DNA from 4 places in the Psychromonas sp. CNPT3 genome. Region 1 is predicted to be linked to each of the others. Evidence: predicted binding sites of a transcription regulator. Region 1 holds the regulator's gene; each other region holds the start of a gene.
What was found. Region 1 encodes sigma-54, which starts transcription at its own class of promoters, with help from an activator protein. Its sites were predicted from a motif close to GTTGGCACGNNNNTNGNNT; they were not measured.

Region 1 (8,192 bases):
AAAGAAGCGCTGATAACAAATCATCGTTTACTTGAAGACGAAGAGCTACCTGAATTTGAAGAAGCACTTTCATTTTATAATTTAGAAATAGAAGCGGGTTGTGGTTTAGAGGATTTTTGGAATTTATTGCACTCATGGTGTGAATTTATTCAAGAGTAAGCGTCAAAAAATCACGAATATTGATACATACCGATAATATTTTAAAATGAAAAACCAGTATCCCTCATAAGGCTTGTCGCTTATGAGTCAGTGCCTGATAAAGTATTTGAAGTGTTATGGGTATGCTTAAAATAAAAGGCCTTAATATTGCTATTAGGCCTTTTATTTTAAGCATTTTTTATGACTTAGTAACGATGTAGCGCTAATAGCGCAGTACCAGTGTTGCCATCCCTAAGAAGGAAAATAATCCTACGACATCGGTGACCGTGGTTAATGCCATCCCTCCTGCGAGTGCGGGATCTATTTTATATTTATGCATGATCAAAGGAATACTCACACCGGCGATACCCGCAATGGATAAATTAATAAACATAGCGCCAGCGATGATCAAACCGACGGCAATATCACCTTTCCAAAGCGTCACTGCCGTGGCAACAAAAACAGCCCACACCATACCATTTAGTACACCGATAGCCGCCTCTTTACCAATTAACCACCTTGCATTACTGCTGTTAATATGACCGACGGCAAGACCGCGGATAACTAGCGCTAAGGTTTGATTTCCTGCAATGCCACCCATGCTAGGCACAATCGTCATTAGGACTGCAAGTGTTGCCATTTGTTCGAGTGTGGCTTCAAACATATTTGAAACGGAGGCCGCAATAAAGGCGGCTAATAAATTAACAGATAACCACATAGTGCGTCTTTTGGCACTCGGAAATACGGGCGCGAAGGTATCTTCGTCATCATCCATACCTGCCATGCCCATCATAGAGTGCTCACCTGATTCACGAATAATATCGACCACATCATCAATGGTAATACGTCCGAGAAGTTGGTTGTTGGTATCGACGACGGGGGCTGAGATCCAATCGTGACGTTGGAAAAGTTTAGCTATTTCTTTTTCATCCATCGCAACGAGTAGCATTTCTGTTTGACTATTCATAACCTCGGCAACCGAGAGTGACGGATCGACAGTAAGTAAAGTTGAAAGAGGCACATCACCAATTAACTGGTCGTTTACATCAACAACATAAAGTGTATCGGTTGTTTCAGGTAATTCGCCTTTTAAGCGTAAATACCGCAGCACCACATCAATAGAAACATCCGGTCTCAAGGTGATTGTGTCGGTATTCATGATAGAGCCAGCAGTATCTTCGGGGTAAGCGAATGCTTGCTCTACGCGGTGCCTGTCTTGCTCTGCCATTTGTTCTAAAACGGCTTGATAAAGACTATTTGGAATACCACGTAAAATATAGGCAAGTTCATTACTTTCCATGCCCTCTGTTGCAGCCACCAGATCACTGGCTTTCATTAAACTAATAATACCGTCTTTGGCATCTTCATTTAATTCTTCAAGGATCTCACCTTGTTGGTCGTGATCAGTTAAATTCCAGAGGATTTTACGGTTTGCGGGGGGGGAAGATTCAAGTAACAATGCCACATCACAGGCTGGCATTTTTTCAAGTAGACGACGTGTTGAGACAAACATACCACTTTCTAAAGCGTTATTAACTTCGATTAGGCGTTGCTGGGCATTTTGTAAATCACTGTTTTCCAACATGGAGTGGCCCCTTTTCCTTATGCTTAAGCTAACTTAGCGATGCAATAGCCTAAGTCTACTTTTGTGTATGGCCTTTAAATTCGGCTCTTATTTTGTTGTTTTTATATTATAGTAAGTCAAGACACCTTGTTTGCTTAGCGATCTTATGTATTTTACCGCTTAAGTTATTGCGTATTGTAGAGATTTGTTTGCTGATAGCTACTGCTTTATCGTTATTTTAAACATTTATGTTCAATTTGTACCGGGTAATGATTTTTAAAGCGCTTCGCCAGTTGCTCCGCGACATAAACGGAGCGATGCTTTCCACCAGTACACCCAATTGCAATGGTGACATAATGACGATTATTATTTTCTAAATGTCCAAGCCATGATTGGAATAAATTATCGATTTGATTAATCGTTTGCTTTACGACGGGAAAGGCATCTAAATACTCTTCGATGCAAGGATCAAGTCCGGTATATTGTCGTAAGTCTTCTTGCCAGTGTGGGTTAGGCAAAAAACGCACATCAAACATGTAATCAGCATCTTCGGGATGCATATATTTAAAACCAAAGGATTGAATGACTAAAAGAAGTTTACTTTTACTGCTACCTTGTAAATAAATTTTTAAACGCTCATTGAGATCATGAATAGATAGGGTCGTAGTATCAATAACGAGAGAGGCTTTCTCTTTGATAGGTTGTAACAGTAAGTGCTCTAATTCTAATGCTTGTGATAAGGACATTTTTTGCTTAGAAAGAGGATGTAATCGTCTGGTTTCGCTATAGCGCCGAATAAGCTCTGTACTGTCAGCATCAATGTAAATGATGTCGCTTTCGACTTTGTCTTGCAAGCGTTGCAATAAATCAGCTATCTGCGAGGATTCACCGGGAAGATTACGTACGTCTAAGCTAATCGCCACTTTATTGTGCTTAGCATCGACATTTTCTAATAATTGTTCAAGTAAGGCAAAAGGGATCCCATCAATACAGTTATAACCCAGATCTTCAAGCACATGTAGTGCGATAGTTTTACCCGATCCAGAGCGGCCACTGATGATGATTAACTTCATAGTTAAGATCCCTTAATTGATTTTTAATTACATTGTAAGCATTCAAACAATATTTTATCGTCGGTCGCACTTCTTAATTGGCGTAAGAGTGTTTTATCTAATAATTTTTCACTGATGGTTGCAAGCGCGCTTAAATACTCTTGGCAACGATCTTCGGGCACAAAGATAGCAAATAAAATATCCACACTTTTACCATCTGATGCATCATAATCAATACCCTTTTGGCATTGTAAAAAAACACCTGTTGCGGGTAAGTCGCTGGAAATTTTAATATGTGGGATCGCAACACCAGAGCCAACCGCTGTTGAGCCGATTTTTTCTCGGGCAATGAGTTCATTAAAGAGAACTTGATGATCAAGGTTCAATGTTTTAGCCGCACTAATACTTATTTTTTCTAAAGCCGATTTTTTGCTGTTGCAATTTACTTGGCTAAAGACTGAATCTTCAGTTATTAAGGTAGATATTTTCATAGGGATCACTTTTTTTCTGTTCAATAGATGCAACAGAGATAATCATCTTTATTTTAAACAAGCTGATGTATAAATATTAAGCGTTTAAATAACGCAATAATAACAATAACATTAACATGAACGATGCGCTCCTAGCTATTTTTTTGCTAAGCGCTTTTTCTTTTTATTGAAAAGGCGCGAGTTTAGCAGGTTGTAAGTGCATTGCCATGTGTAAATCACTATTTTTTAATTTTTATCATACTTATAACTCATTATAGTGCATTAAATTAACTGTTTTCTTTGATTTGACGGGGGGATGCCTAAGGATTCTCGATATTTTGCAACGGTACGTCGAGCCACTTTAATACCTTGATCATCAAGTAATTTTGTCATTTTGTTATCACTTAATGGTTTGTTATTAGGTTCGCTTGCGACTAATTTTTTAATTAAAGCGCGAATAGCGGTGGACGAGCACTCTCCGCCACTTTCTGTCGCCACATGACTTGAGAAGAAAAATTTTAATTCATAAATACCACGTGGCGTATGCATAAATTTTTGGGTGGTGACGCGAGAGATTGTTGATTCGTGCATTTCGACTTCAAAGGCGACATCATTGAGTACCATCGGCTTCATCGCTTCATCACCGAGTTCAAAAAAATCTTGTTGCTGCTCTACAATGCATTTTGAAACCTTTAATAAGGTATCATTACGACTTTCTAAACTTTTGATAAACCACTTTGCTTCTTGTAAATGGCCTTTAATAAATGCGTTGTCAGCTTTACTGATCTTGCCTTTACAAAGGTCTGCATAATGTTGGTTTATAGATAAATTTGGATCACAGTCTTGATTTAAAGAGACGCACCATTGATCCGCTATTTTTTTTACATACACATCTGGCACAATATATTGCGCCTGACTGCTCTCTATTTTATTACCTGGGCGAGGCTCAAGGCTTTGTATTAAACGCATAATATGGGCTAATTGTGCTTCTTTTAATTTAGTCTTTCGTGCCAACGTTCGATAATCACGGCTTGCTAAAAGTTGCATATGTTGATCAAGGATCATTAACGCTTCTTGGCGCCAAGGCGTATCTTCACTTAGATTTCGTAATTGAATTTGTAAGCACTCTTTTGTGCCTCGAGAGGCAACGCCAACCGGGTCAAAATGTTGTATACGCTTAAGGACGGCTAATATTTCATCGAGCTCTAAATCATCTACATCTTTTTGCAAGCTTTCTAAAATGGATTCACAGCTACTGGTTAAATAGCCTGATTCATCGATAGAATCGATGATATTGGCTGCAATTAATAAATCGGTATCAGAAAAGGGAGTTAATTGCATTTGCCAAACAAGATGATCTTGTAAAGTGGTACAGGATTCGCCTTGATAAACACGATCTTCGCCATCAAAGGAGCTTCGTCCGGATGAGATGGTGGTGGTCGGAGGCGGAGTATAGGCCTCATCCCAGTTATTTTCGACCGGAAGATCATCAGAAAACTCTAGTTTAGAGATCGCCTCAGCAGTATCTATTTGACTACTATCTTGTTCTTTTTTTATGTCTTCAAGGCCACTATCATCCTCTTGCTCAAGAAGAGGATTTTCATCGAGCGCATTTTGGATCTCTTGTTGTAAGTCTAAGGTAGAAAGTTGTAATAATTTGATTGCTTGTTGTAATTGAGGGGTCATTGCAAGTTGCTGACCCATTTTCAATTGTAAACCTTGTTTTATCAAAATACTTTCTTCCTTACTAGTAGAGTTAATGACGATAACTATAGCTTAAATGCATCGCCTAAATAGACTTCTTTAACTTTGGCATTAGATAGGATCTCCTCCTGAGTTCCTATCGCGATTATTTCTCCATGGCTAACGATATATGAGTGCTGACATACATCTAATGTTTCGCGTACATTGTGATCCGTGATTAAAACGCCTAAGCCTCGATCGCGTAGTTGTTCAATAATTTTTTTAATATCGAGTACTGAAATAGGATCAACACCGGCAAAAGGTTCATCTAATAAAATAAACTTTGGATCGGTTGCGAGTGCTCTGGCTATTTCTACGCGTCGCCTTTCACCCCCAGAGAGGCTCATGCCTTTGTTATCTTTAATATGATTAATATTAAAGTCATTAAGTAACGCATTCAATTTTTCAGTGCGCTGGGCAGACGTTAGGTTTTTACGCGTTTGTAATATACCCATAATGTTTTCAGTTACGGTTAGACGTCTGAAAATAGAGGCTTCTTGAGGTAAATAACCAATCCCTTTTTGCGCTCTAATGTGCATGGGTTGATGTGAGATATCTTCATCATCAATGCATATTTTACCTTCATCTTGTTTAACCAGGCCTACCACCATGTAAAATGAGGTGGTTTTTCCTGCGCCATTTGGGCCTAATAAACCGACAATTTCACCCGTTTTAACGGTTAAATTAACGCCATTTACGACGGTGCGTCCTTTGTAACTTTTTACGAGTCCCGTTGCGATCAATTCAGCCATTTTTATTTTTCTTTTGTTGAGTTAGGTTTATTGTTGTTTTTTTCAAACTGAGCCGGTAAAAAAACCGTTTTAACCCGTTTTTCATTATTTTTATCACTCATCACAATCAACTCTTCGGTGTTTAAATAATAAATAATTTTAGCGCCGTTAATGCGACTGTCTAATTGCTTAACTTGTGCATTGCCTGTTAGCGTGATTTTAGATTTAGCGACATCATAATGAATGCTATTTGCTTGCGCATTAAAAGGCCGACCATCTTCTTGTGTTTGATAAAAAGTAGCGACGTTACCTTTTGCTAACATTTGCTCATGATTAGGCTGTGCAGTACGGGTGACAATGAGTTTATCTGCTTTTATGATAATACTACCTTGGGTGAGTAAAACATCATCAACAAAGGTAATACTATTATTTTTCATTTTGGCATGCTGACTAATAGAGCTAACATGAATAGGTTTTACATAATCTGATTCTAGCGCCCAAGCACTAAGTGAAAAGAGTAGGGCACTGCTGATCAAACCAATTTTAATTTTTTTCATTAAAATACACCGCTTTTATATTGTTTTTTACTATCATTTCGTTACTCAGTAGTGAAGCCCACATTCCGACACCTTGTTGATGCATTTGCGGACCATCCCAAGTAATAAACAGATTTGAACTGATTTCTTTTTTATCCAGCAGTAAAGTGAGCTCTTCAGTGGCTATATTTTGTATGAGTTGATCTAAACTTAGGTTTTCAACGCGCACATCATGAGTCAATTTTAATGTGTTTTCATCTTCTAATAAACCATCTTTACTACTTATCTGCCAAGTACTTATTTGATTATTATCTTTATTTCTAACATACACAATAACACGTGGATTAATAAATACGGTGTTATTTTTCTCGCTAAAAGTTGTGGCTTTATCGGCAAACATTTTGTGGCTAATATCACCTAGCGTGTCAAAATGTGTACTGCTTAAATTATAGGCAGTGTAATTTGGATTGTGTACTTTTGATATTTTATAGAGTGGCTCTGCTTTAAAATAAGACCAAAAAAGAAAAGCGATGAGCAGGGCAGCAAAAGGGATAATATGGCGTTTTTTCATTTATTTATTCACTTTTACCGGTGGTTATCTGTAATTTATGATGGCACTGTAAAAAAAGGTCGCAAATTTCACGGACAGCGCCAAAGCCACCGCGCGTTTTTGTGACTAGGTCCGCACCTTGTATCACTAACGGATGAGCATCGTTAACGGCCACTCCCAGCCCGCATGCTTGAATAACGGGTAAATCGACGACGTCATCACCGATATAAGCGACTTCTGATGCATTTAAGTTCAGCTTAGTAAGTAAAGATTGATAAACACTTAATTTATCTTCTTTACCTTGAAAAATAAGAGAGACACCTAAAGCTTGCATTCGATTGGCGACAATATTTGATTGTCTGCCGGTAATAATAGCAATCTCGATCCCTTGCTGCATAATCGCTTTCATACCGAAACCATCTTTTGTATGAAAGGCTTTCAATTCTTCGCCTTGGTTACCTAAATAGATACGGCCATCTGAAAACACACCATCAACATCACAGATAAGGAGTTTTATTTTTTTGGCGCGTTGATAATTGACCGCGCTGATGTTTCCGTAAGGTGTTTCGATCATTGTATTTCTCGTTAGCTAAGGTATTAAAAGACATTGTTACGGTTATCAGTAAAAAAATAAAGACTTAAGTGCTGATAATGTCTTATTTTAGCTAACATCGATAAGTAGAGTGTAAAAAAATATTTTTTATCAAAGTAAACGAAGGTTTATAGATTTAAAGTTTGTATAAAAAAGCGTGCCTTATTACACTGTCATTAGTTTTGTTCACTACGTAGATATATTTAATGAAAAAAGACATTCATTTACAGATAAAGAAAATGCACTTTAGTCGTTCTGGACGGGTGTTGTTTGATCAATTAGATTTCGAATTCGAACGTGGGAAAATAACGGCTATCTTAGGCCCCAGCGGTATAGGTAAAACAACCTTGCTCAAATTAATTGGTGGCCAGTTGCGCGGTAGCAGTGGCGAAATTATTTTTAACGATATACCTATCCATGATTGCGACCAAAAAACACTTTTTGATGCGCGTAAAAAAATGGGTATGTTATTTCAAAGTGGTGCTTTGTTTAATGAACTAAGTGTTTTTGAAAATGTGGCTTTCCCATTACGCGAGCATTATCAACTCGATGAGGCGTTATTAAAAACATTAGTATTGATGAAGCTTGAAGCGGTTGGTTTACGTGGTGTGCAACATTTATTACCCATAGAGTTATCGGGTGGGATGGCAAGACGTGTTGCATTGGCGCGGGCCATTGCTTTAGATCCTGAAATGATCATGTATGATGAACCTTTTACCGGACAAGATCCTATCTCAATGAATGTGTTATTAAAACTAGTGAAACAGTTAAATAAAACATTAGGTCTCACCTCTATTATTGTTTCTCATGATGTCG
Region 2 (8,192 bases), 210 kb from region 1:
GGTTTATTAACCAAAAGAGGGCGCAATAGTATTGCGATTGGTATCTCTATCAGTACTGATATTTTATTAAACAGGCGTGTTTTCCAATGGTTTATTTATGAATTAATGCAACTCCCTAAGGCACTTCGTAAAAAGTTAGTGCTTGAAATATCAGAGCAATGTATGGCGCATCATTATGAGGACTTACGTAAGCCGTTGGTAACGTTGCAAAAAATAGGATGCAAGATTGCGATTGATCAAGTAGGAAAAGTGGTCATAAGTACACAATATATTATTGATTTTAATGTGGATTATATTAAAATCCATCAAAGTTTGATCCGCGATGTGCAATGCAGAAAAAACAATCAAATTGCATTGCAAAGCTTAGTCGCAAGCTGCTTAAACAGCCGTACTAAAGTGATTGCATTGGGCGTAGATAATGAATATGAGTGGAAATATTTGCGAAAATTAGGTATCTATGCAGGCCAAGGTGAATTTTTGTCCTCAGCATCATCATTAACTAACAGTCCCTCTTTATGCGTTTCTGGGGTGAAATGTTGAGTTTTTGGGCTCCTGATCAGGCGCCCAAAGAGAGGATTTAAAAGGTATCGATAAAGCTTAAATTTAGATCTTAATATATGAGTGTATCAAGCTTCGCCATGTTGCTATTTACTGTATTCTTTTTAAGGTGGCAGAATCAGAATGAGAAAAAGCTTTACCATAAACATTTAAGCTAGTCATTTGAGTGTATTTTAAAATATCTTTTTTAGACAGATCCAGTGACATCGTAAACTTTGTTGTCGTATCCTTTTGGGTCATAAATCCACTCTCTGCAATACCTCTTGGTGCACTTTCAAAATTAATTATTTTACTGCTATTATCTATTTTCGCTTGCGCGACAATGCACACGGCACGAGGTATACAAAAGGAGTTGTATAGCATATTTTTTTTCTTGTCATAAATTAAATAACCGCGCTGATCATGAAATTTTTGATTATCACGCGATCTAAAAACTTCTTGTTTATAATACAACGCGGTTAAATATTGTGTGCTGGCATTGGTTGCATCTGCTACAGCTTGGTAGGTGATTGTTTCATAATAGGGCTCAATTGCGACGCCCCCTTCACCAACAGCGCTTTGTGTCTGCCCGGGTGCAACATCAATGCCTCCGCTATCGATGCTCTTCCATGTGCCAATTAAAGAGGTTAATGGGCCGAGATCTAAGCCGTTAGTTTGTGCTGCTTGCGCTGAGCTGAATGCGCAATATGTCATCAAAGTGCATAATAATAATTTTCGTTTCATTTTTTGTCCCATTTTAGTTTTTTTTAATGTATATGCTTAATATTTGATTTGGATTATTTCGTGAAATTGATTTTAAAAACAATGATATGCTGTTGTTTTGTGAGCAAGTAGACTTTTTATGCAAAGAAATACACGTTAACTAGCCTCTGTGAGTAGATGCTAGGTAGAGAGTGAGAAATGTAGGTGTATAAAAAAGAGGCGTTAAATGGAATGCTTTATGAGAATGAGAAGAGTTGTATATGAAACAGAGGGAATAATGATAAAAAATGAATCGTTATAAGGCGTTTGTAGATAAAAACAGAGCAGAGAAAATGCGATCCTCTACTCTATATTTAATGAATGAAATTACTTAACTTCATGTCCTGATGCTTGTAAATCAGCATGGTAAGACGATCGTACTAAAGGGCCGCAGGCTGCATGTTCAAAACCAATTTCTTTGGCGCGTTTTGAGAAGTTAGCAAACTCATCTGGGTGCACGTAACGTTCAACGGCTAAATGTTGTAAGCTTGGTTGTAAATACTGACCGAGCGTCAGCATTGTTACGCCATGAGCGTGCAAATCTTCTAATACTTGTTCAATCTCCGCATTATTTTCACCCAGTCCCACCATTATTCCTGATTTTGTCGGTACCTGTGGATGTTGTTGTTTGAATTTTTTCAATAATTGTAAAGACCATTTATAGTCAGCACCGGGGCGAACTTTTTGGTACAAGTGTGGCGCTGTTTCTAAGTTATGGTTAAATACATCCGGTATATCATGTTCAAAGCAGGCTAATGCTTTATCCATTCTACCTTTGAAATCAGGTACCAATATTTCAATTTTAATGGCTGGACTTAGCAACCGAATTTCACGAATACAATCTGCAAAGTGTTGTGCGCCTCCATCTCGTAAATCATCTCTATCTACCGAGGTGATCACAACGTACTTTAATTTCATATCGCGCACTGTTTCAGCTAGTTTTTTTGGCTCATCTTTATCGACAGCTAAGGGTTTACCATGGCCAACATCACAAAATGGACAGCGACGTGTACAGATCTCTCCTAAAATCATAAACGTGGCGGTGCCATGATTAAAGCATTCATTTAGGTTAGGACAAGAAGCTTCTTCACAAACAGAAAATAGTTTGTTTTTGCGTAACGCTTTTTTTATTTCATTAACGCGCGTATTGTCGGTTTTTATTTTTATTCTCATCCATGATGGTTTTTTTAATATTGTATTTTTATCTGAAGTTATCACTCTGATCGGGATATGCGATAGCTTATCAGCATCACGTAATTTTTTGCCTGCGGTGAGTTGGCTTGGTTTATTGCTCATGGGAGAAACTCTCTATCTGTACATAATGTAATTGTTGGCTTAGTTTGTCGACTAAGATTGGTGCTAATTCTTTTAGGCTAAGTGTTAACCCTTCATTGATACATTGGGTCATTTTAAGGCCGGGATATCCACAGGGATTAATTTGTAAAAAAGGTGTTAGATCCATGTCTACATTTAATGCCAAGCCATGAAAAGAACAGCCTTTACGAATTTTAAGGCCAAGTGAGGCTATTTTTTTTTGGTTAACGTAAACACCGGGCGCCTCTTTTTTCGCGTTAGCGTCAATATTATGAGCACTTAAAAGTTGGATAATACTCGTTTCGATGATGCTGACTAAGTCGCGTACATTGAAAGCTTTGCGGCGAATATCAATCATCAAATAAATAATTAATTGGCCGGGTCCATGGTAGGTTATTTGCCCGCCACGATCGCTTTTGACCACTGGGATTTCACTTTGAGATAATAAGTGCTCGGCTTTACCCGCACTGCCTTGTGTAAAAACAGCTGGGTGCTCTACGACCCATATTTCATCAATAGTTTGTTTATCTCGTGAGCTGCTTAAGTCGCTCATCGCTTGCCAGGTTGTTAGGTAGTCTTGTAAACCAAGATAACGTATGTTTAATCTTTGGCTTGTTTCAAGAGCTGTGATCATAAAATATGACGGACCAATTCAAGGGCGCTAATATCGCTGTAGATTGATTCAATTTGCTCATTACAGGTGACGGTGACGGGGATATTTAAAGCTTGATAAGTGCCTTTTGAACTTTCTTTTACAGTAGGTGCATAATCACCGGGGGCATGGCGCTGTATCACTGCAATCACGTCGATCATAAGTTTAGGATCGGCAACGCCCATCACTTTAAAGGCAAAGACACAAGGGAACTCTAAGAGTTCATCAAATTTAGTATTTAGGGCCATACATTTCTCTATTTATAAAAAGGCGAAAACGAATGTATATTATTTGCGTCATATTAGCGTTTTTTACTAATAGATACAGATATATTTAGAGGTGATTGTTAAATGAATGTGTTGATGAAGTGGCAATTTGTTAATGATTATATCTCGACGTAAATATGTAAGCATTTGATTAAAATGGAAAACATTATTTAGTCGAGATAAAATTAAAACGAGATCAGTTAAACCAACCGATAAAAAGTAATTTGATATAATCAATAAAACGACTGAAGATACCACCTTCATCGATACTTTCTAACGCGATGAGATCATAAGATGCAATGTTTTTATCATCGAGGGAGTAATTCACTTGACCCACGACTTGACCTTTAGTGATGGGAGCGCGCAGCTCTTTATCAATAACAAAGTCTGCATTTAAGTTTTTGCTCTGACCTCGAGGTAAGACCAAAGTAGTATCAACATTCACACCTAAGTTTATTGTTTCTTGCGTGCCCATCCAAATACGCTCATTGGCTAGTTTGTCACCTGCATGATAAGGCGTTAATGTTTCAAAGAACCTAAATCCCCAGTTTAATATTTTTTTGCTTTCAACATTACGGGCCGTTGAAGAGCGAGTTCCCATAACCACACTGATCAAACGCATATCACCTTTCACCGCAGAGGAAACTAAGCTGTAACCTGCAGCGTCTGTATGTCCTGTTTTGAGTCCATCTACATTTAGGCTTTTATCCCATAATAAGCCATTACGATTGTATTGCTCAATACCATTGTATTTGAATGATTTTTTGCTATAAAGCTTATATTCTTCAGGGAGGTCGCGAATTAATGCTTTTGCAAGCGTCGCCATATCTTGCGCTGTTGTGTAATGATCCTTCGCATTTAATCCATGACTATTCATAAAGTGCGTATTATTCATGCCAAGTTGAATTGCCCATGAATTCATTAAATCGACAAAAGCGCCTTCACTGCCTGCAATGTACTCTGCCATTGCAACACATGCATCATTACCCGATTGAATAATAATGCCGTGGTTTAAATCATCAACACTGACTTCTTTACCCACTTCAATGAACATTTTAGAGGATTCAGGGAAGTTTTTAGACCATGCTTTTTCAGAAATAAGCACTTTATCGTCACGGTGTATATTACCCACTTTAAGCTCATTACCAATGATGTAACTGGTCATCATTTTAGTTAGGCTCGCAGGGGCTAATATTTTTTGACTGTTGTTCTCGGCAAGTACTTTACCTGAATCAAAGTCCACTAAAAGATAAGCTTTAGCCGCAATAACGGGGGCATTGGGGATCACACGTGGCGTTGCTAGCGCATTAACACTAAATGCGAGACCAACAAAGAGTAAACCGAGTCGTTTCATGGAGGAGCCTTTGAGTTATAGAGATATAAAAAGTGCGCTCACTATAGCAGGATGCATGGCAGTTTACTAAGGACCCCTGTGTATTTCTTGATGATTTATGTGTAAAAACCATAGGTACTTATGTTCAAAATAGGACATGTTTGCACTAAGGTGGTGCGTTATTGTTAATTTGTTTATAGAACAACAGTTAAGTCTTTGTTTTTGCTTGCCTTTAAAGTTGGCACGGACATTGATATATGATGTTTACTTATAAAAAAAGGAACGAGCAATGAAAATGTTAGTGGTGATCATTAAACCCTTTAAATTAGACGATGTACGAGAGGCAATCATGGATGCAGGCATTGCAGGGATGACAGTCTCGGAAGTGCGTGGCTTTGGGCGTCAAAAAGGGCATACAGAATTATATAGAGGCGCTGAATATCAAGTTGATTTTTTACCAAAGATAAAATTAGAAATCGCAGTGAAAGATGAAGATGTTGATTTATTGATTGAGGCTATATTAGGGGCCGCTAATACGGGAAAAGTGGGGGATGGGAAAATATTTATTCAAAATTTAGAAAAAGTAGTGCGCATTCGTACGGGCGAATTAAACGATGAAGCATTATAAGTACGAATAAGGAATTTAAACATGGAAAATACGTTAACAGAATTAAAATTTGCACTTGATACCTTTTATATTTTGATCTCTGGCGTGCTGGTTATGTGGATGGCTGCAGGCTTCGCAATGCTCGAAGCGGGATTAGTGCGATCTAAAAACACAACTGAGATCTTGACTAAAAACTTGGTCTTATATGCATTGGCTTGCATTATGTTTTTATTAGTCGGTTATAACATTATGTATATCGGTAATAGTAACGGTGGTTATTTTCCCGCATTTGGGGCGCTCATTGGCGAGCAAAAATTGCATGCAAACTATGCGTTATCTGCTGATTTTTTCTTTCAAGTGGTGTTTGTTGCAACGGCGATGTCAATTGTCTCTGGCGCTGTTGCTGAGCGTATGAAATTATGGGCTTTTTTAGCCTTCGCTGTCTTGATGACTGGCTTTATTTATCCGTTCCAAGGATATTGGACATGGGGTGGCGGTTTTTTATCTGCAGCCGGATTTATTGATTTTGCGGGTGCGGGTGTGGTGCATCTTGCAGGTGCCTCCGCTGCGCTTTCAGGGGTAATATTGTTGGGCGCAAGGCAAGGTAAATATGGAAAAAGAGGCGAAGTGCATCCTATTCCCGGCTCTAATATGCCTTTGGCAACATTAGGTACCTTTATTTTGTGGATGGGCTGGTTTGGTTTTAATGGTGGCTCTCAGCTGTATATCTCGGATATGGAAAACGCCTCTGCGGTCAGCCGTATTTTTGTCAATACGAATACAGCGGCCGCCGCCGGCGCAATTAGCGCCCTACTTATTAATAAATGGAAATGGGGGAAAGCGGATTTAACGATGATTTTAAATGGCGCCTTAGCGGGTCTTGTTGCAATAACGGCCGACCCCTTGTCACCCTCGCCATTGATGGCAACACTGGTAGGCGCATGTGCGGGTGTATTGGTGATCTACAGTATTTTACTTTTTGACAAATTAAAACTAGATGATCCTGTTGGTGCATTATCCGTACATGGTGTTTGTGGTGTTTTTGCGTTATTGGTAGTGCCATTGAGTAATGATAAGGCCTCTTTTTTAACACAAATTTATGGCATTGTGAGTATTTTTGGCTTTGTATTTTTAGCTTCGTTACTCATTTGGTGGTTACTTAAACGGATCATGGGAATTCGCGTGAGTGCAGCCCAAGAAGATGCTGGAATGGATTTGCATGATTGTGGGCTAGAAGCTTATCCAGAATTTACCGATTAATAAGCCATAAAGTTGCTAGGTTATACCAAAGGAATTAATTAAGTTTTCATGTATTACGCAGGAAAAATTAACACTAGCACGGCGTGAGTTGTAGAAGATAGTTGTTCTCACTTCAAAACTCACAACGTAGGATGGGATAATTTCAACAAGCAAGATGGATCACATTTTTAGATCCTTTGGTATTAGTACATGCTTGGTAACGTTATATGCAGAGCATCAAAATGTGAAATCAGTAAATCAAATTTTGACGCTCGCTCGAAGATCGATCCTGCCGGCAACACAATAAAAAAGGGATAGCCATTAACAATGGTTATCCCTTAAGTTTTTATCCGTGCCAGTGTTTGATAACGTAGCGCAAGTAATATGGATCTCTGTTAATAATGGTAAGTTACGCTGAGTGAGCCATATTGATTATTTGACTCTTGGCCTTCAAAGTCTTTATTGGCATGCTGCACAGAAAAAATCATTCCCCATTTTTTGTAGCTTATCGCGACCCCGAGACTCAAAAGCAAGCGTTGGGGAATAATATCAACATAATGACTGTCTGCAAAAGTGTTGCCATTAAGGGTAATATCATTAAAAAGATAGCTAGCATAAAGGGAAGTAAAGGCTTGCCACTGCCAAGGTGCTCCATCAGTTTTAAAACTATTTTGCATGGCACTACTCGTCGGGTTTATGGATGCATAATTATCGTCGAGAGAGGTACCTAAACGAAGCGTTATGCCAGTGCCGATATCACTGCGTAAATTACCGATACCCACTTCACTATAAAGACTGCTGTCAAAGCTAATGTTCGGTGTGAGTTTATACGTATAAAAGCGTTCAACATGCTCTGCGGTAAGTCGAAAAACGGGTTCATTTTTAATTTGATGATCCCAACCTCGTGGCTTAGAAGCTCCGATCCATTGATGCATTAAGTCCTGCGTTTGCTGAGCTAAAGAGGCCGGACCGACAACGCCTAAGCTTAATGCAAGTGAATCGACACGGTTATTTGCATAACTACGTAGTTTAGCCTGCCATAATAAAGTGCCTGCATAGGGACGATCATTTTCGATCAAATCAGGTTGAGAGATATCTTGAGGTGTATACATGGATTGCGATAAAGCATACGCAAGTGAATAATCTTTTTCGGCGCCTTTATCAAGGTAGGTCCATGCGCTGATAAAGCGGATCCAGTCTGGCATGTCAATGCTTTTAAAGTCGTTTACGGGAGCTTTAGCCCAAGCAAATAGCAGGCCGTTAGTATAGCCATCATCGCTGGCATGCAATCTGCTCATTACGTCGTTGTCAAAGGTAACTTGATACCAAGTTAGTGTGTCTTCTTTTTCATTTGCCAAAATATTGGCACTATAAGAGACTGTACTGTACAAATAGGTAATAAATAGAAGAAGAATACGTTTTTTCATTTTATTTTAGATCCTGAGTGCTGTCATGTAATTTGTAAAATCAAAGCAAGTGTTG
Region 3 (8,192 bases), 1.2 Mb from region 1:
TTTTAATGCGAGATTTTAGTATTTTATTGAGTTTCTTTTTGCGGTTCATAATTTTTCCTAAAAACAGATAAGGCGCTATTGTAAATACGCTTGTTTAGAAAAACAAGCGTTACCCGATTTGATTTTATTAACGTGCTTTCTCTAATTTATCTTTATCCTTTAATAATGATGAATTATCAAGTATTTGCTGCATTTTATTACGCGGATCAAGGTTCATCACATCTTTAATTTTACTGTGTGTATCATTCACACTTTGTAATGCATCGGTCACACCTTTTAGCGCATTCATGCTGGGATCACTACTATTACTGGCAACAGTTTGTGTGTCACCACCTTTAGAGGGCGCGCCAAATAACGAGGGTGTTGTTGACTTCTCATCGGCTTTAGCGGCTGTAAGCTCGGCTTCAGCAATTAAACGTTCTTCATCAGTAGGGGCCACATACGTTGCACTATCTTGGCCGGCAATGCCTGCCATCAGTGCCATAGATATCTCCCCCCCTAATGCGCTAAATTGTTTTTGCATGCTGTCTTTCATTGAGCTTTGAAGCATTTTCTGTGGGGATAAACCCGAATCTAATATATTAGCAGGTGAGAAATCAAAACCAATATCCATGCCCTTATCACTGGCAAGGCCTGCAAGGCTCAAAGTATCAGACGCTTTATTATTAGGACGACTTGCCAGATCATTTGCTTGGTCTGTGTCCAATACATTATTGATAACGCCTTTTAGTTTATCTTTAAAGGAAGCGCTACTATCCGCTGTTTCGGCAACAGGTGAAGACGCATTTTTTACGTTATTTAGTTGTTTGTGTACCATGTTAATTGCACTTAAAATAGCCATATAATTACCTTTAAAAGTCGTCTTTAATGATGGGAGTGACAATGTCTCTAATTTGAACATTTGCCATGTCAGATACGTTTTTAGTGCTTAAAATCGCGCGATCTGATTGTACGGATAGCACGCTTAGGGTGATATCTTCTCTTTTTAAGAGGGGCCCTTGTGATAGCCCATCTTGATGTAATACATATCGTTGTCTGATCAGTTGAAATTTATCACCACGGCGCACGCCATTTTTAGCGCCAATATTGATAACAACCTTATTGTCATAGGTCGCGACAATAGAGGAGAGGGTCGCCTCGCAGTACAGCGCATCATTCACATCTTGTACCACTTGTGTGTTGATATCATTAATACTTTGACCGTATTCAGAGGACCAAAAAAGATTGGTTTTAACATCAAATTGACGTGTAAACTGAAAATCCCAAGGCGAGACCACCGAATAACTGCGTCTGAATATTGTTTCTTTATTGATCGCATCAATGACATATATTTGTAATCGATAATTACGCATGCGCGTACTCGATGTTTCAATGCCTAATATTGAGGACGTTTCTTTATAAAAAGACATGTCTTCTATGCGTCCAAATAAAATATATTGCACATCGTATTGTGTCGCTAGATCACGTGATAAATTAAGCATTTTACTTTCGATATCATAATAACGCGTACTATTTGATGTCAAAGGGCGCGTCATTAAATAGCGTGTATCTATTTGATAAGCTCTGTCATGAAAACGATTAAAGATACGTTCGGTTATCTCTTCATCGAGTGCATATAAACCGCCTAATTGCGCTTGCTGCCGATTTTCTAATTGAATAGGGCCAACAAAAAGCGTTTTAGAATAGCCGTCCCTTTGGCAATTACTCAGTAAATAAATATCGGCTGAAACAGTCACTAGGATCTCTTTCTTTTTAATGGTTTCTGCCAATAATCGCATATCATGTATTTCACCATTAGTGCGCACGGTGAGTTGCTGCGCTTCAAGCACGCCAGACTGTACGATTTGCAATGAGCGTACGCTTGCCCCTCCTTGGTACATTAAAGAGAGCAGGGCGTCTTGTATTGCGAGTTTGCGTGCTTGTTCAATGTTTCCTTTATAGATAGGCGCTTTGCCTTCACCCTCAAACCAGACGGCTTGTACTGAGCATGAAAATAGCATCAATATGCAGAGTGTTTTGATTGAATGCGATTTTATTGAGAGCAACATCGTCAAACTCCTTAAATTGGCCATAAGCTACTGCTAAAGAAAGAAGACAACCAACCTTGTGTTTGTATATCTGCGTGATCGCCAGTGCCACTAAATTCAATGCGACTATTTGCGACTTGATAAGATTCAACAGAATTTTTTTCAGTGATATCAGATGGGCGGACGATACCGGTAAAGCGAATGTATTCTTTGCCATTATTAATCACCAGCCATTTTTCGCCACGTACTTTTAAATTGCCGTTATTGAGGATCTCAACGATAGAGACAGTGATGCGAGCTGTTAGGCTGTGGCTTTGTGCGCTATCGGCTGCACCATCAAAATCTTGGCCTTGTTTCATGCCAAGTTCAACAACTTTACCATTGACTGTCATTGGCCCTCCAGGTACTTGAATGGGATCTAATTTGTAATTGGTAGCGCTGGCAAGTGTGGAGGTGGCAGATTTTGTTGCTACCGCTTTTTCTTTTAATAAGACGGTGATGGAATCACCGAGTTGAAAAGTGGTTTCATAATTATATAAATCATGTGCGGTTTCGCTGTTAAATAATGAGCCTGTGACAAGTATGGCTTCAGCATTACGGCTAGGATCAATGGGCGCATAATAGGGATCATCGGCAGTGGGAGAGTGATCTTCCGTACTACTGGTCACTTGACGCTGTGATTTATCTTCTTTTTGTTGTACTTTTTTGCCAACGGCATTAATGGGATCCATTAATGAAGTACAACCCCACATAAGAACGATGCTGATAGCAATAACAAGTTTTTTTATCATTTTTTATTCCATTTTTTGTCACTATATTGGCGCAGACAAACCGTATTTTAGTATGCTCATTTGCGTATGAATATAATGCAAATAACATGCCAATATGGAACTTAAATAGGTGGCGTGCTAGGGTGCTGGGGGAAATGAGTAAAAAAACCGTGTTTTTTTAGGCCAGTTAGAATTTAAAATAAAAAGGGGCTAGGTCGTAAAAAACAGATGTTACAGGACGAAATCTTAACATTTAGCGTCAAAGCGCTGATAGCATAAGCGCAGAGTAAAGTGCACCCTAAAAACGGGCGTTTCTCAGGTGCACTTAAAACTCACAAAAAATCGTGTCAGTATTTTGTGAGTTTATTATTTAGCGTGGCTCAAATTTTATTGAGCAGCTTCTCTTGCTGCAATAAAGTCTAATGCACGTGAAATACGCACAAGACTGCGCTCTTTACCTATTAAGCGTAGCGTCACATCTAATGAAGGTGATTGACCTGCACCGGTGATCGCAACACGTAAAGGCATACCGACTTTACCCATACCAACTTCAAGTTCGTCTGCTGTTTTTTGGATCAAGTCGTGTAACGTCTCATCACACCAGTCGTTACAGTCTTGTAGTTTTTGTTGAACTAATTGTAAAGCGCCTTTAGCGACAGGGCGAAGGTGTTTTTTAGCCGCCGTTGCATCAAACTCTTTGTACTCTTCAAAAAAGTAACGGCTTGAACTTGCTAAATCAACTAATGTTTTAGCGCGCTCTGCGAGTGCAGTGACAACATCGCTAAGTGCAGGGCCATTCGTCATGTCAATGTTTTGTGTTTGCATATGCCATTGTAAGTGCTCAGCAACATAGGCAGGATCAAGCGTTTTAATGTAATGCTGGTTCAGCCAAATTAACTTGTCATTGTTAAAAGCAGAAGGTGCTTTATTAACACGGTCTAAGGTAAATAGCTCAATCATTTCAGCTTCAGAGAATATCTCTTGGTCGCCATGAGACCAACCTAAGCGTACTAAATAGTTTTTTAGGGCCTCAGGTAAGTAACCGTCATCACGGAACTGCATAACCGATACAGCGCCATGACGTTTAGAAAGTTTAGCGCCATCATCACCTAAAATCATTGCCACATGTGCATATTCAGGGATCGGTGCGCCTAAAGCTTTAAGGATATTAATTTGACGAGGGGTATTGTTAATATGATCTTCACCACGGACGACGTGTGTGATCTGCATATCCCAGTCATCAACAACCACACAGAAATTATAAGTCGGTGTTGAATCAGTACGCTGAATAATTAAATCATCCAACTCTGTATTTGAAAACTCAATATGGTCGCGCACGTGATCATCAAATGCAACACTGCCTTCTTTTGGGTTTTTAAAACGAATAACAAAAGGAAGATCATTTTCTTGAGGCTCTAAATCACGGCATTTACCATCATAGCGAGGCGCTTCACCGGCAGCTTCTTGTTTTTCACGTAAATCATTGACACGCTCTTTAGAGCAGTAACATTTGTAGGCTTTCTTCTCATCTAAAAGTTTTTGGATCAAGTCTTTATAACGGTCAAAACGTTTAGTTTGATAAAAAGGGCCTTCATCCCATGTTAAGCCCATCCAAGTCATGCCTTCTAAAATGGCATCAACGGCTTCTTGTGTAGAGCGTTCAATATCTGTGTCTTCAATACGAAGTACAAATTTACCACCTTTGCTTTTGGCATATAACCAAGAAAAAAGGGCAGTACGAGCACCACCTACGTGTAAAAATCCAGTTGGACTAGGGGCAAAACGAGTTTTAACGGTCATTCGAAAGTTCCTTTAATATACTGAGGAAGATAAAAAAACATATTTTAACTAATAGTTTTGTAATTACATTAATTATTTTACGTAAATTCATAACAAATAAAGAAAAGTAATAATATTTGAGCAGACATCGCTTACCCTTTGTACGGTTAAGCAATAAATGCAATATTTATGATAAAAAGCCTTGACTGAAAAAGGGCTGTCCCTATAATACGCCACACAAACGAGATATCGGTAACGTTATTAAGTTTAATTTTAAAGATGGGCGATTAGCTCAGTTGGGAGAGCACCGCCCTTACAAGGCGGGGGTCAGTGGTTCAAGCCCACTATCGCCTACCATCTTTAACTTCTTTAGCGTAGAAGTAAAATAAGCTTAAATTTAAAGATGGGCGATTAGCTCAGTTGGGAGAGCACCGCCCTTACAAGGCGGGGGTCAGTGGTTCAAGCCCACTATCGCCTACCATCTTTAACTTCTTTAGCGTAGAAGTAAAATAAGCTTAAATTTAAAGATGGGCGATTAGCTCAGTTGGGAGAGCACCGCCCTTACAAGGCGGGGGTCAGTGGTTCAAGCCCACTATCGCCTACCATCTTTGACTTCTTTAGCGTAGAAGTAAAACAAGCTTAAATTTAAAGATGGGCGATTAGCTCAGTTGGGAGAGCACCGCCCTTACAAGGCGGGGGTCAGTGGTTCAAGCCCACTATCGCCTACCATCTTTGACTTCTTTTAACATAGAAGTAAAACAAGTTTAAATTTAAAGATGGGCGATTAGCTCAGTTGGGAGAGCACCGCCCTTACAAGGCGGGGGTCAGTGGTTCAAGCCCACTATCGCCTACCATCTTTAAAAATAATTACGGACGCGAGATGGAGCAGTATGGTAGCTCGTCGGGCTCATAACCCGAAGGTCGTAGGTTCAAATCCTGCTCTCGCAACCAATTCAAAGAAAGATAAAAATCAAAAATATTATTAGAAAATAAAACCCCAAAAGCAAATTCCAAAACCGAAACCAAATCTAAACAAAGAAAACCAAATAAAAAAGATCCAAGAAACCTCATCGGGCTCAGCTATTTATAAACCCTAGCGAAGGTCGTAGGTTCAAATCCTGCTCTCGCAACCAATTCAAAACAAAAAATATTATTAGAAAATCAAACCTTAAAAGAAAACCCCAAAATAAAGAAAACCAAAGAAAAAAGATCTAAGAAACTCAAAAAACCTCATCGGGCTCAGCTATTCATAAACCCTAGCGAAGGTCATAGGTTCAAATCCTGCTCTCGCAACCAATTCAAAGAAAGATAAAAATCAAAAATATTATTAGAAAATCAAACCCCAAAAGAAAATTCCAAAACCGAAACCAAATCTTAGAAAGTCAAAAACCAAATATAAACAAAGAAAACCAAAGAAAAAAGATCCAAGAAACCTCCTCGGGCTCCGCTATTCATAAACCATGGCGAAGGTCATAGGTTCAAATCCTGCTCTCGCAACCAATTTTCAGAAAAACCAAAATCAACTCCTTACTAATTAATTGTGTTTATATGCAGGTGTAATTCGTTTTGTCGTTTTGAGCAAAGGATCTCGTCATAAAAGAGCACACCATGTAACACTTTCCCCATAAAGATTTTTTAACTCATTGTAAAAAAGTAGAAAAATTATTTTATTTTTATCTCTAGGGATCTCTATAAGTTAAAAGCTCAACTTTTACATGAAGTATTCTCACTTACACGCCACTAGAGCTATGTTAACTCACTGTTTATATTTGATTTTTGTGTTATAAAGTAAATTATTAATTAATTATTAGATGTGTATTAGTAAGAATGCAGTCTAATACACTGTTAGGCTTCTCAGGATGTAGTGAATGGAATGGATCATAGAATTAATTTATAAAGTACCTAATGTTATGTGGAGCGCAATCACAGCTTCTTTTCTAACATTTTTAGGTGTGTTTTGGACAAATAGAGGCAATGAAAAACGCCAAACAGCATTACTTGATCACGAAAAACAAAAATATCAATCAGAACAAAGATTAGCTTTAAAAAAAGAAGTCTTTTTAGATGTTGCCAGATCGTTTGCAGATGTATTAGAAATAATACCTAATTTTATGAACTTAGATTTCACAAAAAAAAATATTGAAACAAAAATGGCAGACCATAGTGGTATTGTTGCTAAGTCCTATTTAGTAGCTAAAGAAAGTTCGGTTGTAACTATTTTGAATTATTCAGCAGAAACGGCTGAAGTTTTCATTAAATTAATGAAGGATCGAGCTGTAGTTTTAGATCATAAAAAAGCTATTGAAATTTACCAATCAATTATAGATTCTGCAAAAAATGAAAAAGATAGAATAATATCAATAATGAAAGAGTTAAATATTCAAGGCGATAATAATCAAGCAACTTTTGATTATTTAAATAAAAGTTATGAAGCGCAAGAGGCTATTATTAAACGCAATATTGAAAGCTTAGATGAGCAGAAATTAATTTTAGAGCCTTTACATTTGGTATTTTCAAAAAAATGTATGAATGATCACAGTCGCCTATTGTCACTGTTACCCCCTATGATCATAGCTCTCCGAGGAGAGCTTGAAAATGATAATGCTCCTAAAGTATTTATAGATGCTTTAAATGAGAATATTCAAAGAATGAATGTCGTATTTGATAGTTTATTTGAGAGTAACGAAGCCTAACAAGCGCATAAAATCAGATTCGCAACGTGATCACATTGGTTACAAAATAATAAGACGCAACTAATGTGCCATCATTGTTAACTGTTTATGCGGGCGTTATACGTTTAGGGAGGTTTGATGAACGGAATCTGCGCATTATGTAAAAAATCGGCAAAGCTTAAAGATAGTCACTTTATGCCTAAAGCTGTTTACCGATCAATTAGTAAAGGTTTTCCTGAGCATGGTCAAAATATTGTTTGGATCACAGGTTCCGATAAATCAGCTGCTTACACAGACAAACAAGCTAAAAAGCATTTACTATGTGAAAGTTGCGAATTGAAATTCTCTAAAAATGGAGAAGATAAAGTAATCCATTTTATGGCTCGTCCTAACGGCTTTAAACTAGCTACAAAGATAAAGAAATTTAAAAAACGGTCTAATATAAAAGATGACACATGGTATTTCCCATCAAGTGACGAAATAGCCAAAAGTTTCATGTATTTTGCTATCAGTATTGCTTGGCGATTATCCGCGACAGATTGGAGTGCTTTCGGAATTCCTGAAACAAAGAATTCAATTCGTGAAGAGAGTATGAGTGCCTTTTCAGATTTTCTATTAGGAAATACAGATCTTCCTACAAATACTTACCTAGCTGTATATGTTGATAATCAAATAGTAGATACACCATCAATGGGCTTTCCAACTGTTAAAAACCATGAGGGCTACCAACATATAGTGTTCAACATTCCAGGCATAAAACTAAGCCTATTAGCAGGCAACAATCCAGGTGCGGGAATTCGAGAAGCATTCTCTCCCACTAACGTTTATTTTGTTAGCAGTAGCTTAAAGACTCACCCCGATTATCATTTTATGGTTAACTTTATAAAAAATGAATCTGTTGCTAAAGGGCGTTTACTGAAAGAGCGTAGAAAAAACGTATAACA
Region 4 (8,192 bases), 140 kb from region 1:
GTCTTCAGTTGCAGCCGCTTGGAAAGCAACAGATGACAGTGAATATCTTGATGGGGTAATGAATTATACGTTACATACCGGTTTTAGAACGGGCCCTAATGCACGTTTTGCCGATGATCATATTTGCGTACAAGCCTATTTAGATGTGTACCCTGTCGTTAATCAAAAAGAAGCGCTTGAGCCAACCATTAAAGCATTTGATTTGATGCTTGATGATCCTCAATTAGGACGTAAAGATTGGTGGTGGTCTGATTCATTATTTATGGCCCCCCCGGGATTCGCAGCACTATCTGAATTGACGAAGGATCCTCGTTACTTAGAGTATATGAATACTGCTTTTTGGGATTCAGTTGAGCATTTATACGATCCTGAAACAGGGCTTTTTTATCGCGACCAGCGTTATATACCAAATATTGAGCGCACTGAACTGCGTGAAGCCAATGGTGAAAAAGTATTTTGGAGCCGTGGTATTGCTTGGGTTTTAGCCGCTGTGCCTCGCATACTTGCACACATGCCTGAAAATTATGTAGATCGTCCTAAATACATTGAATTATATAAAAACCTAGCGAAAGAAATTATTAAATATCAACAAGCTGATGGTTTTTGGCGCACAAGTTTATTAGATCCAGAGGCGTTTCCAGCCCCTGAAAGTAGTGCAACGGCACTATTTTGTTACGGTCTAGCTTGGGGTCTCAATAACGAGATCTTAGATAAAGACATCTATTTACCCATTGTTGAAAAATCATGGGATGCATTACTACCTTGTATTCATGATAATGGCATGATCGGTTGGGTACAGTTACCTGCCTTTAATCCGCGTGATGTCGAATTTGAGCATAATATTGATTATGGTGCTGGCGCCTTTATTCTTGCTGCCACACAAGTGATGTTGCTCGGCGAATAAATTTAGTCTCTATTGATATTAAAAGGAAAATATAAGCATATTATATTTTTCTTTTTTTATTTATAGCACATTATTTTTTGATAGGGATGTCAATTAAGTGCTTTATGTTTACGCAGCAACGCGATTTTTATTCATTATCGTGATACCGATACTGAAAAAGTAAAGGTTACATTCGTAGACACATTTTAGGGAGCATATCTAAATTTAGGGTTTTTCCTTAGAGGAGATTTTAAACGATGAGTGTAAAAATAAAAGAAACACAACGACCACATATCCCTTGTGAGCATCCCGATGCCAAAATGTATTGCTCCTTATTAAAAGAAAATGTGCGTCGTCAAATATATAAAAAATCTAAATATCACCGCAATGATAAAAAAATAAAACAGATTTTTCAACAAGATGATGTTGCGTTTAAACAAAAATGTCATTTATTAAGTGCTTATGTAGTAGAAGCCTTTGAGCATTACGCGCTATGGGATAATACTTATGCTTACTACCCTGGGCGCCCTAGCCAACAAAGTGCAAAAACGGATGCACTTGAAGGGGTAAGCCGCGTTTTGCCGACGCTGGCCGCTTGGTTACATGCAAATCAAGGCAATATGCAGGGCTTAACGGCAATGGAAGGCCGGAAGATTGATGTGCAACAAATGTTGTTTAGCGCCTTTTTAGCGGGCACTGATCCTGCGCATAGAGGTTACTGGGGGATACTTTCTGATCATGATCAGAAAATATGTGAAAGTGCAGATCTTGCTTTAGCGCTGTGGATAGCCAAAGATTTTATTTGGGATCAATATAATAAAGTGCAACAAACACAAATCATGACCTGGTTTAAGCAAATTAATCACTGTAAAACGGTTGATAATAATTGGCATCTGTTTGTACTAAAGGTGCAATTTGTGATCAAAAGTCTCAGTGGTGAAGATTTTATCGCCCATGATAAATATGCGCGCATAAAAGAATTTTATGTAGGCGATGGTTGGTTTAGAGATGGTGCTAAAGGTAATTATGATTATTATAATGCGTGGGGATTTCATTATTCATTGTATTGGTTAGATCAAATTGATCCTGATTTTGATGCGCAGTTTATTCATCAAGCAATGGCCTCGCACGTAAAAAATTATCGTTACTTTTTTACCCCACAAGGTATTCCTTTTTTTGGTCGTAGTGCTTGTTATCGACTCGCCGCCGCTGTGCCTCTTCTTGCATCATTAGATCAAGGTAGTTCGGCGATAAGTGTTGGCGAGGCAAAGCGCGCATTTAGAATGAGTCTTGAGTATTTTATTGCACATGATGCGTTGAAAAATGGCGCTCCGACACAAGGCATGTTTAGTGATGACGCGCGTCTTGTTGATAATTATAGTGGCCCCGCGAGTTGTTTTTGGTCCATGCGCGCGCTTAATATTGCACTTTATTGTGGGCAACGCATTAATCTTTGGGACTGCGTTGAAAGCCCCTTGCCGATTGAGCAGGGCGACTTTGAGTTTGATATAGATGCGATTGCCGCTAAGGTTATTGGTATTTCTAAGACCCAAGAAGTCGTGGTTATTTTTAAAGAAGATTATACCAAAGATCAAGATCCTTGTTCGCGAGCATTGCAAAAGCAAAGTATCAAATCAAAGTGTAAAGAGGTGCTAACCGGAAGGGCTGATAGACCCAAAAATAATTTATTACGCAAAGGTGTCACTTGTTATTCTTCTAAAATGGGGGCTTTTTTTTGATCCAGAATTTGAATAATAGGGCACCGTTAACACAAATAATAAAAAACGATGCAAGTACGTATTCTTGCCTTTCGTTTTGTAAATAAAATATATATAACAAAGGAAATTAAAATGTTAAAAAAAAGAGTCGCCGTTTTACTTGCAGATGGCTTTGAAGAAGGAGAAGCGGTTGTCTTTATCGATATAATGCGCAGACTAGATATTGAGGTCGATGTATTATCTTCTATGAAAACGACTGCCCTTAAAAGCTATTTTGAAACGCGGATCACAGCCGATCATACGTTAGACTCTCGTGTTACAGAAACATACGATGCAGTGATGATGCCGGGTGGGCCTGTTGGTACTGATAATTTATCGGCGAATACACAGGTTATTTCGTTTATAAAAAGACACATGCAAGAAGGGAAGTATATCTGCGCCTTGTGTTCTTCTGGCGCAAAAGTATTAGCCGCACATGATTTACTTGAAGGGAAAAATTACACAACCGGTGATGGCCTCAGCGATAAATATGCAGATGGAAATTACCAACAAAAGAAAGTGGTGATTGATGGGAATATTGTCACCGGACGAGGTTTGGGCGTTAGTTTTGAATTTGCATTTAGTGTTGCGAAATTATTACTCGGTGATGAACGAGATCCTAAAAGGGATCGTAATAAAGTGGACTGGCAAGCAGATCACATTTATTTTGAGCATTGGCCTGTTTCTTAAAGTCTGCCGTTCTTCTTAGACGAGTAAGCGTTGTGAAATGTGCGCTATTGCACATATTTCACCTATTTAAAGATAAAAGAGACGTCTCTTTTATCTTTAAATTATTTATAGGCTTGGATTTTACTTTTATTACGTTTTTGTAATAAAGATTTATCTTTAAGTTGCTGGTGGACTTTTTTTGATCTACTTTGTAGGGTTGCTATTGCATCCTCTAAACGTTTTAAATCATCAATAACACCCACGAGTATAGGCTCAGGGTTATTATACAAAAGCGCATTGACTTGATCGGAAAAAAAAACTTGTTGCTGTTGAAATAGCTCATAGTTTTCATCGTCAAGAATTTGATGAAGTTTCGTTTGTAGCTTAAATAATGCCAATAATTGAGTTTGTATATTGAGCATAAAGCACCTTCTTAGCGATCATATTGTCGGCGAACATCAGGAGGTATCGCATCCCATGCCGATTTTATTTCATTTATGAGCGAGCCAACTTCCGTTAATGGGCTGGTGTCATTTTTCATATTAGCTTGGGTAACTTGGCTTATCATATAAGAATATAAGTCATATAAATGGCGCGATATATCACCTCCCTTTTCCATATCTAGACTATCTTGTAGCTCTCCGATAAGGCCAATCACTTTGCCCAATAGTTTGTTTTTATTTTCAATATCTTTGCGATCTATGGCCCCTTTTGCAGCTGCGAGATTACCCAGTATATGTTGCATTATCAAAGAGATAAGTGCATGTGGATCTGCTTGTTCAACATGAGTCATGCTGGTGTTTTGATATTTTTTTAGAGACAAGCGCATGTATAATTTTCCTTACTAACGAGATGTTCTTATTAAGTTTACGTCTAAATGGGTTTTTTTAGAATAATTTAATGCTTTTAATTAACTTTTTTTTTATTGCATGTAAACTAGATGTCATATACTTATGCAATAGGTCTATACAGGATAAAGCAAAAATCGAACCAACATTTTAAATTTTAACAAATTAAAACCGTCATAATTTAGTCTCCGTCACTTTTTTGACATGGATTGTTCGCATTTTTACCTTTTACGTTTAAACTTATGAAAACCTTATTTTTTAGAGCAGGTAACATGCAACAACGATTTCCAATTTATGTGGTTGATATCGACCAAGAACAATACAATGAACTATCTGCAGTATTTAATTTTATTGGCGAAACATGTGAGCGAGTTGAAAAAGCAGAATTATTAGATAAAGTAAATCAAGTGCGTCCCTTAGCCATTATTTTAGGCGCAGTCTCTTCTGACTTATTTCAACAGTTTCCTCGTAGTGCTTTTTTGACTTTATCCGGCGAAATCAATGTTGATAATGATAATCACATCGCAGTATTAACCAAACCCATGATTTATGCCTCGTTAATGCAGTTTTTGTATTATTGTCAGTCTTTTAATTGCCCTAAACAAAAATTACATAAAACCAATAAGTATTTAGTGAATGCCTTAATTGGTCGAGGCGATCGTATTGCAGATATTCGTTATTTGATTGAGCAAGTTGCCGACAGTAAAGCCAATGTTTTGATTTTAGGGGAATCGGGTACGGGAAAAGAAGTGGCTGCCCGTGCAATTCATGATATATCAAAACGTAATAAAGGCCCCTTTGTGCCGATTAACTGTGGTGCTATTCCTGCTGAATTATTAGAAAGTGAATTGTTTGGACATGAAAAAGGCGCCTTTACGGGGGCCTTTGCCCAGCGTAAAGGGCGTTTTGAGCTTGCTTATGGCGGTACTTTATTCTTAGATGAAATTGGTGATATGCCGATGCCAATGCAAGTTAAGTTATTGCGTGTATTGCAAGAGCGTACTTTTGAACGTGTTGGTGGTGTTAAAACGATACAAGCTGATGTACGTATTATTGCGGCGACGCATCGCAATTTAGAAACGCTGATCGAAGAAGGTAAATTTAGGGAAGATCTTTATTATCGTTTAAATGTATTTCCTATCGAGAAACCAGCACTGCGCGACCGATGCGAAGATATTCCTTTATTATTGCAAGAATTATTAGCGCGCTTACAAGTTGATCATAAAGCGACCTTACGTTTTACGCAGCGGGCGTTAGAATCGTTAATGGCACATAATTGGCCGGGTAATGTTCGCGAATTATCTAATCTTTTAGAACGATTATTGATATTAAATGCCAATAAAATCGTTGATCTTAGTGATCTGCCGATTAAATATCGTTATGTAGATGCGCAAGGTGAAGACACTGAGGTTATTGAGTACAGTGAAGAGCAAGAGGCTATCGCTGAGCGTGACGCCTTATGTGATATGTTTTCATATATTCCAGAGGTTACAGAAGATACTGAGGTCTTAAATGGCTCTTTAGGGTTTTTAGGACATTTACCTCAAGATGGGATGAATTTAAAAGATAAGTTAACCGAATTTGAAATAGAGATGATAAAACAAGCGCTTGATAGCCAAGATGGCGTTGTTTCTCATGCTGCAGAATTATTATCAATGCGTCGTACTACGTTAGTTGAAAAAATGAAAAAATATGGTTTAAGTAAATAATACCTGTCATTTATCTGGCACGTTAAGTCTAACTGCATGTAAAACATAGTGTTTTTTGTTGGCACGATCATTGCTCTATTGCTTATATATTAAATTATATAAGCAGGTAAAGTGATGAATACTCGCAATGAGCCACAGAATGCCAAAAAATTGGATGTAGAGTCTTTCTCTGGAGAGCTAAAGCAGTTGCGCGCCCAAGCAAATTATATGCAACAACTCTATAATGAATTGCCTTCTGGTTTGATTGTTCTCGATACGGATGGCGTGATAGAGCAAGCTAACCGTGTTGCTGTTACTTTACTTGACGCACCTTTATTAGGGCAATTATGGAGCGATATTATCGCGCGTTCATTTACCCCTAAAAATGATGATGGACATGAAATATCATTACGTAATGGGCGCCGTATTCAACTGTCTATTTCACCGCTTAATGGTCAGGCAGGACAGCTTATATTGTTAACAGATTTGACCGATACGCGTAGATTACAAGCCCATGTAGCTAAATTACAGCGCTTATCCTCATTGGGTAAAATGGTAGCATCATTGGCGCATCAAATTAGAACGCCTCTCTCTGCTGCGATGTTATATGGTGCTAACCTTGCGAATAAAACATTAACTGAAGCCTCTCGCCAACGTTTTCAGGGCAAACTAATGAACCGTTTAGGAGATTTAGAAACGCAGGTTAACGATATGTTGTTATTTGCACGCAGTGGCGATCAAAAAATTATTGAAGAAGTCTCTGTAGTGCGTCTTATTGAAGATGTTAAAGAGGCAAGTGAAGCACTATTAGCCAGTGTAGATGGGAATTTACAATGTCATTTTCCCGATCCTGATTTAGTGATCCTCGCGAATAAAAGCTCATTAGTAAGCGCGATGACCAATCTAATTTCAAATGCGGTTGAGGCAACTGGGCAAGGCTCTCGTCTCTTTATTAGCGCGCAACGTCGAGGGGATAATTGGATGGAAATATCGGTTATGGATAATGGTCCTGGTATTGAGAAAGAGCAACTTGAAAAAGTCATGGAAGCCTTTTATACCACCAAATCACAAGGTACCGGTTTAGGGCTTGCGGTAGTGCAATCCATCGCTCAAGCACATAAAGGCAGTGTGGAAGTTAAATCAGAGTTTGGAAAAGGTAGTTGTTTTACATTAGTGTTACCGTTGCACCGCATCGGTGAACAGCAAAATTTATTTGGAAAAGTGGTAGGAGGCTAGTATGGCACAGGGAAAATTATTAGTAGTTGAAGATGATGCAGGATTACGTGAAGCGTTAATTGATACGTTATTATTAGCGGGCTACCACTGTGTTGAAGTTGATAGTGCAGAGCAAGCATTGATTGTGTTAAACCAGCAAAAATTTGATTTAGTGATCAGTGATATTCAGATGGGCGGTATGTCTGGCTTAACCTTATTACAAAATATTAAAAGAAAATATCCACAGTTACCGGTTCTTCTCATGACCGCTTATGCCACTATTAATGATGCAGTAAATGCAATGCGTGATGGTGCGATTGATTATTTAGCGAAACCCTTTTCGCCAGAAGTGTTATTAAATCAAGTGAGTCGCTATGCACCTATTAATCATGTTGAATCTTGCACGCCGATATACGGCGACCTACATACTGAAAAATTATTTAGTATGGCTAAAAAAGTAGCATTAAGTGATGCGACGGTTATGATCACAGGCCCGAGTGGTAGTGGTAAAGAAATATTATCGCGTTATTTACATGACCAATCGAGTCGTGCAGAGGGTGCTTTTATTGCCATAAATTGTGGCGCTATTCCCGATACAATGCTCGAATCGACGTTATTTGGTTATGAAAAAGGTGCGTTTACGGGGGCAATACAAGCCTGTCCGGGTAAATTTGAGCAGGCTCAAAATGGCACTATTTTACTCGATGAAATCACTGAAATGCCCCTTGAATTACAGGTTAAATTACTGCGCGTTTTACAAGAGCGAGAAGTGGAACGTTTAGGTGGACGAAAAATAATTAAACTAAATGTGCGCGTCATTGCGACCAGTAACCGTGATATTAAAGAAGCGGTCGCTGCCGGCACTTTTAGAGAAGATCTTTATTATCGTTTAAATGTATTTCCATTGCAGTGTTTAGCGTTAAATAAACGCCCTGGTGATATTTTGCCACTGGCAGAGCATTTATTGGCGCGTCATGCCTTAGCACAAAAACAACCGGTATCAGTATTGAGCGAGGCAAGTAAAGCCTTGCTATTAGCCTATCCTTGGCCGGGTAATGTGCGTGAATTAGATAATGTCATGCAACGCGCTCTCATTTTATCAGAGGGACCCTGCATTGAGCGTAATGCACTA

Region 2: a site for sigma-54 is predicted at 5,102-5,120, ahead of PCNPT3_RS10990 (P-II family nitrogen regulator). Genes of this name have one in related genera too.
Region 3: a site for sigma-54 is predicted at 2,894-2,912, ahead of PCNPT3_RS04695 (flagellar basal body L-ring protein FlgH). Genes of this name have one in related genera too.
Region 4: a site for sigma-54 is predicted at 4,286-4,304, ahead of fliS (flagellar export chaperone FliS). Genes of this name have one in related genera too.

What each region holds. Positions count from the first base shown of each region.
Region 1 covers NC_020802.1:2,288,381-2,296,572, reverse strand. The annotation lists gene PCNPT3_RS10145 (YacL family protein) at 1-159, shown strand, start outside; gene mgtE (magnesium transporter) at 362-1,723, opposite strand; gene rapZ (RNase adapter RapZ) at 1,936-2,775, opposite strand; gene PCNPT3_RS10130 (PTS sugar transporter subunit IIA) at 2,799-3,245, opposite strand; gene PCNPT3_RS10125 (RNA polymerase factor sigma-54) at 3,507-4,952, opposite strand; gene lptB (LPS export ABC transporter ATP-binding protein) at 4,994-5,719, opposite strand; gene lptA (lipopolysaccharide transport periplasmic protein LptA) at 5,722-6,255, opposite strand; gene lptC (LPS export ABC transporter periplasmic protein LptC) at 6,242-6,805, opposite strand; gene kdsC (3-deoxy-manno-octulosonate-8-phosphatase KdsC) at 6,810-7,358, opposite strand; gene PCNPT3_RS10100 (ATP-binding cassette domain-containing protein) at 7,583-8,192, shown strand, end outside.
Region 2 covers NC_020802.1:2,494,131-2,502,322, reverse strand. The annotation lists gene PCNPT3_RS11020 (EAL domain-containing protein) at 1-540, shown strand, start outside; gene PCNPT3_RS11015 (heme-binding beta-barrel domain-containing protein) at 649-1,281, opposite strand; gene lipA (lipoyl synthase) at 1,627-2,595, opposite strand; gene lipB (lipoyl(octanoyl) transferase LipB) at 2,585-3,247, opposite strand; gene ybeD (DUF493 family protein YbeD) at 3,244-3,513, opposite strand; gene PCNPT3_RS10995 (serine hydrolase) at 3,728-4,885, opposite strand; gene PCNPT3_RS10990 (P-II family nitrogen regulator) at 5,154-5,492, shown strand; gene PCNPT3_RS10985 (ammonium transporter) at 5,514-6,731, shown strand; gene PCNPT3_RS10980 (lipid A deacylase LpxR family protein) at 7,106-8,137, opposite strand.
Region 3 covers NC_020802.1:1,065,327-1,073,518, forward strand. The annotation lists gene PCNPT3_RS13760 (DUF2986 domain-containing protein) at 1-49, opposite strand, end outside; gene PCNPT3_RS04685 (hypothetical protein) at 128-841, opposite strand; gene PCNPT3_RS04690 (flagellar assembly protein FlgT) at 852-2,048, opposite strand; gene PCNPT3_RS04695 (flagellar basal body L-ring protein FlgH) at 2,060-2,818, opposite strand; gene gltX (glutamate--tRNA ligase) at 3,185-4,597, opposite strand; tRNA gene PCNPT3_RS04705 (tRNA-Val) at 4,858-4,933, shown strand; tRNA gene PCNPT3_RS04710 (tRNA-Val) at 4,982-5,057, shown strand; tRNA gene PCNPT3_RS04715 (tRNA-Val) at 5,106-5,181, shown strand; tRNA gene PCNPT3_RS04720 (tRNA-Val) at 5,230-5,305, shown strand; tRNA gene PCNPT3_RS04725 (tRNA-Val) at 5,355-5,430, shown strand; tRNA gene PCNPT3_RS04730 (tRNA-Met) at 5,451-5,527, shown strand; gene PCNPT3_RS04735 (hypothetical protein) at 6,445-7,269, shown strand; gene PCNPT3_RS04740 (hypothetical protein) at 7,387-8,190, shown strand.
Region 4 covers NC_020802.1:2,427,163-2,435,354, reverse strand. The annotation lists gene PCNPT3_RS10675 (glycoside hydrolase family 88/105 protein) at 1-904, shown strand, start outside; gene PCNPT3_RS10670 (DUF2264 domain-containing protein) at 1,141-2,622, shown strand; gene PCNPT3_RS10665 (DJ-1 family glyoxalase III) at 2,734-3,330, shown strand; gene PCNPT3_RS10660 (hypothetical protein) at 3,432-3,731, opposite strand; gene fliS (flagellar export chaperone FliS) at 3,743-4,138, opposite strand; gene PCNPT3_RS10650 (sigma-54 dependent transcriptional regulator) at 4,430-5,866, shown strand; gene PCNPT3_RS10645 (sensor histidine kinase) at 5,981-7,081, shown strand; gene PCNPT3_RS10640 (sigma-54-dependent transcriptional regulator) at 7,083-8,192, shown strand, end outside.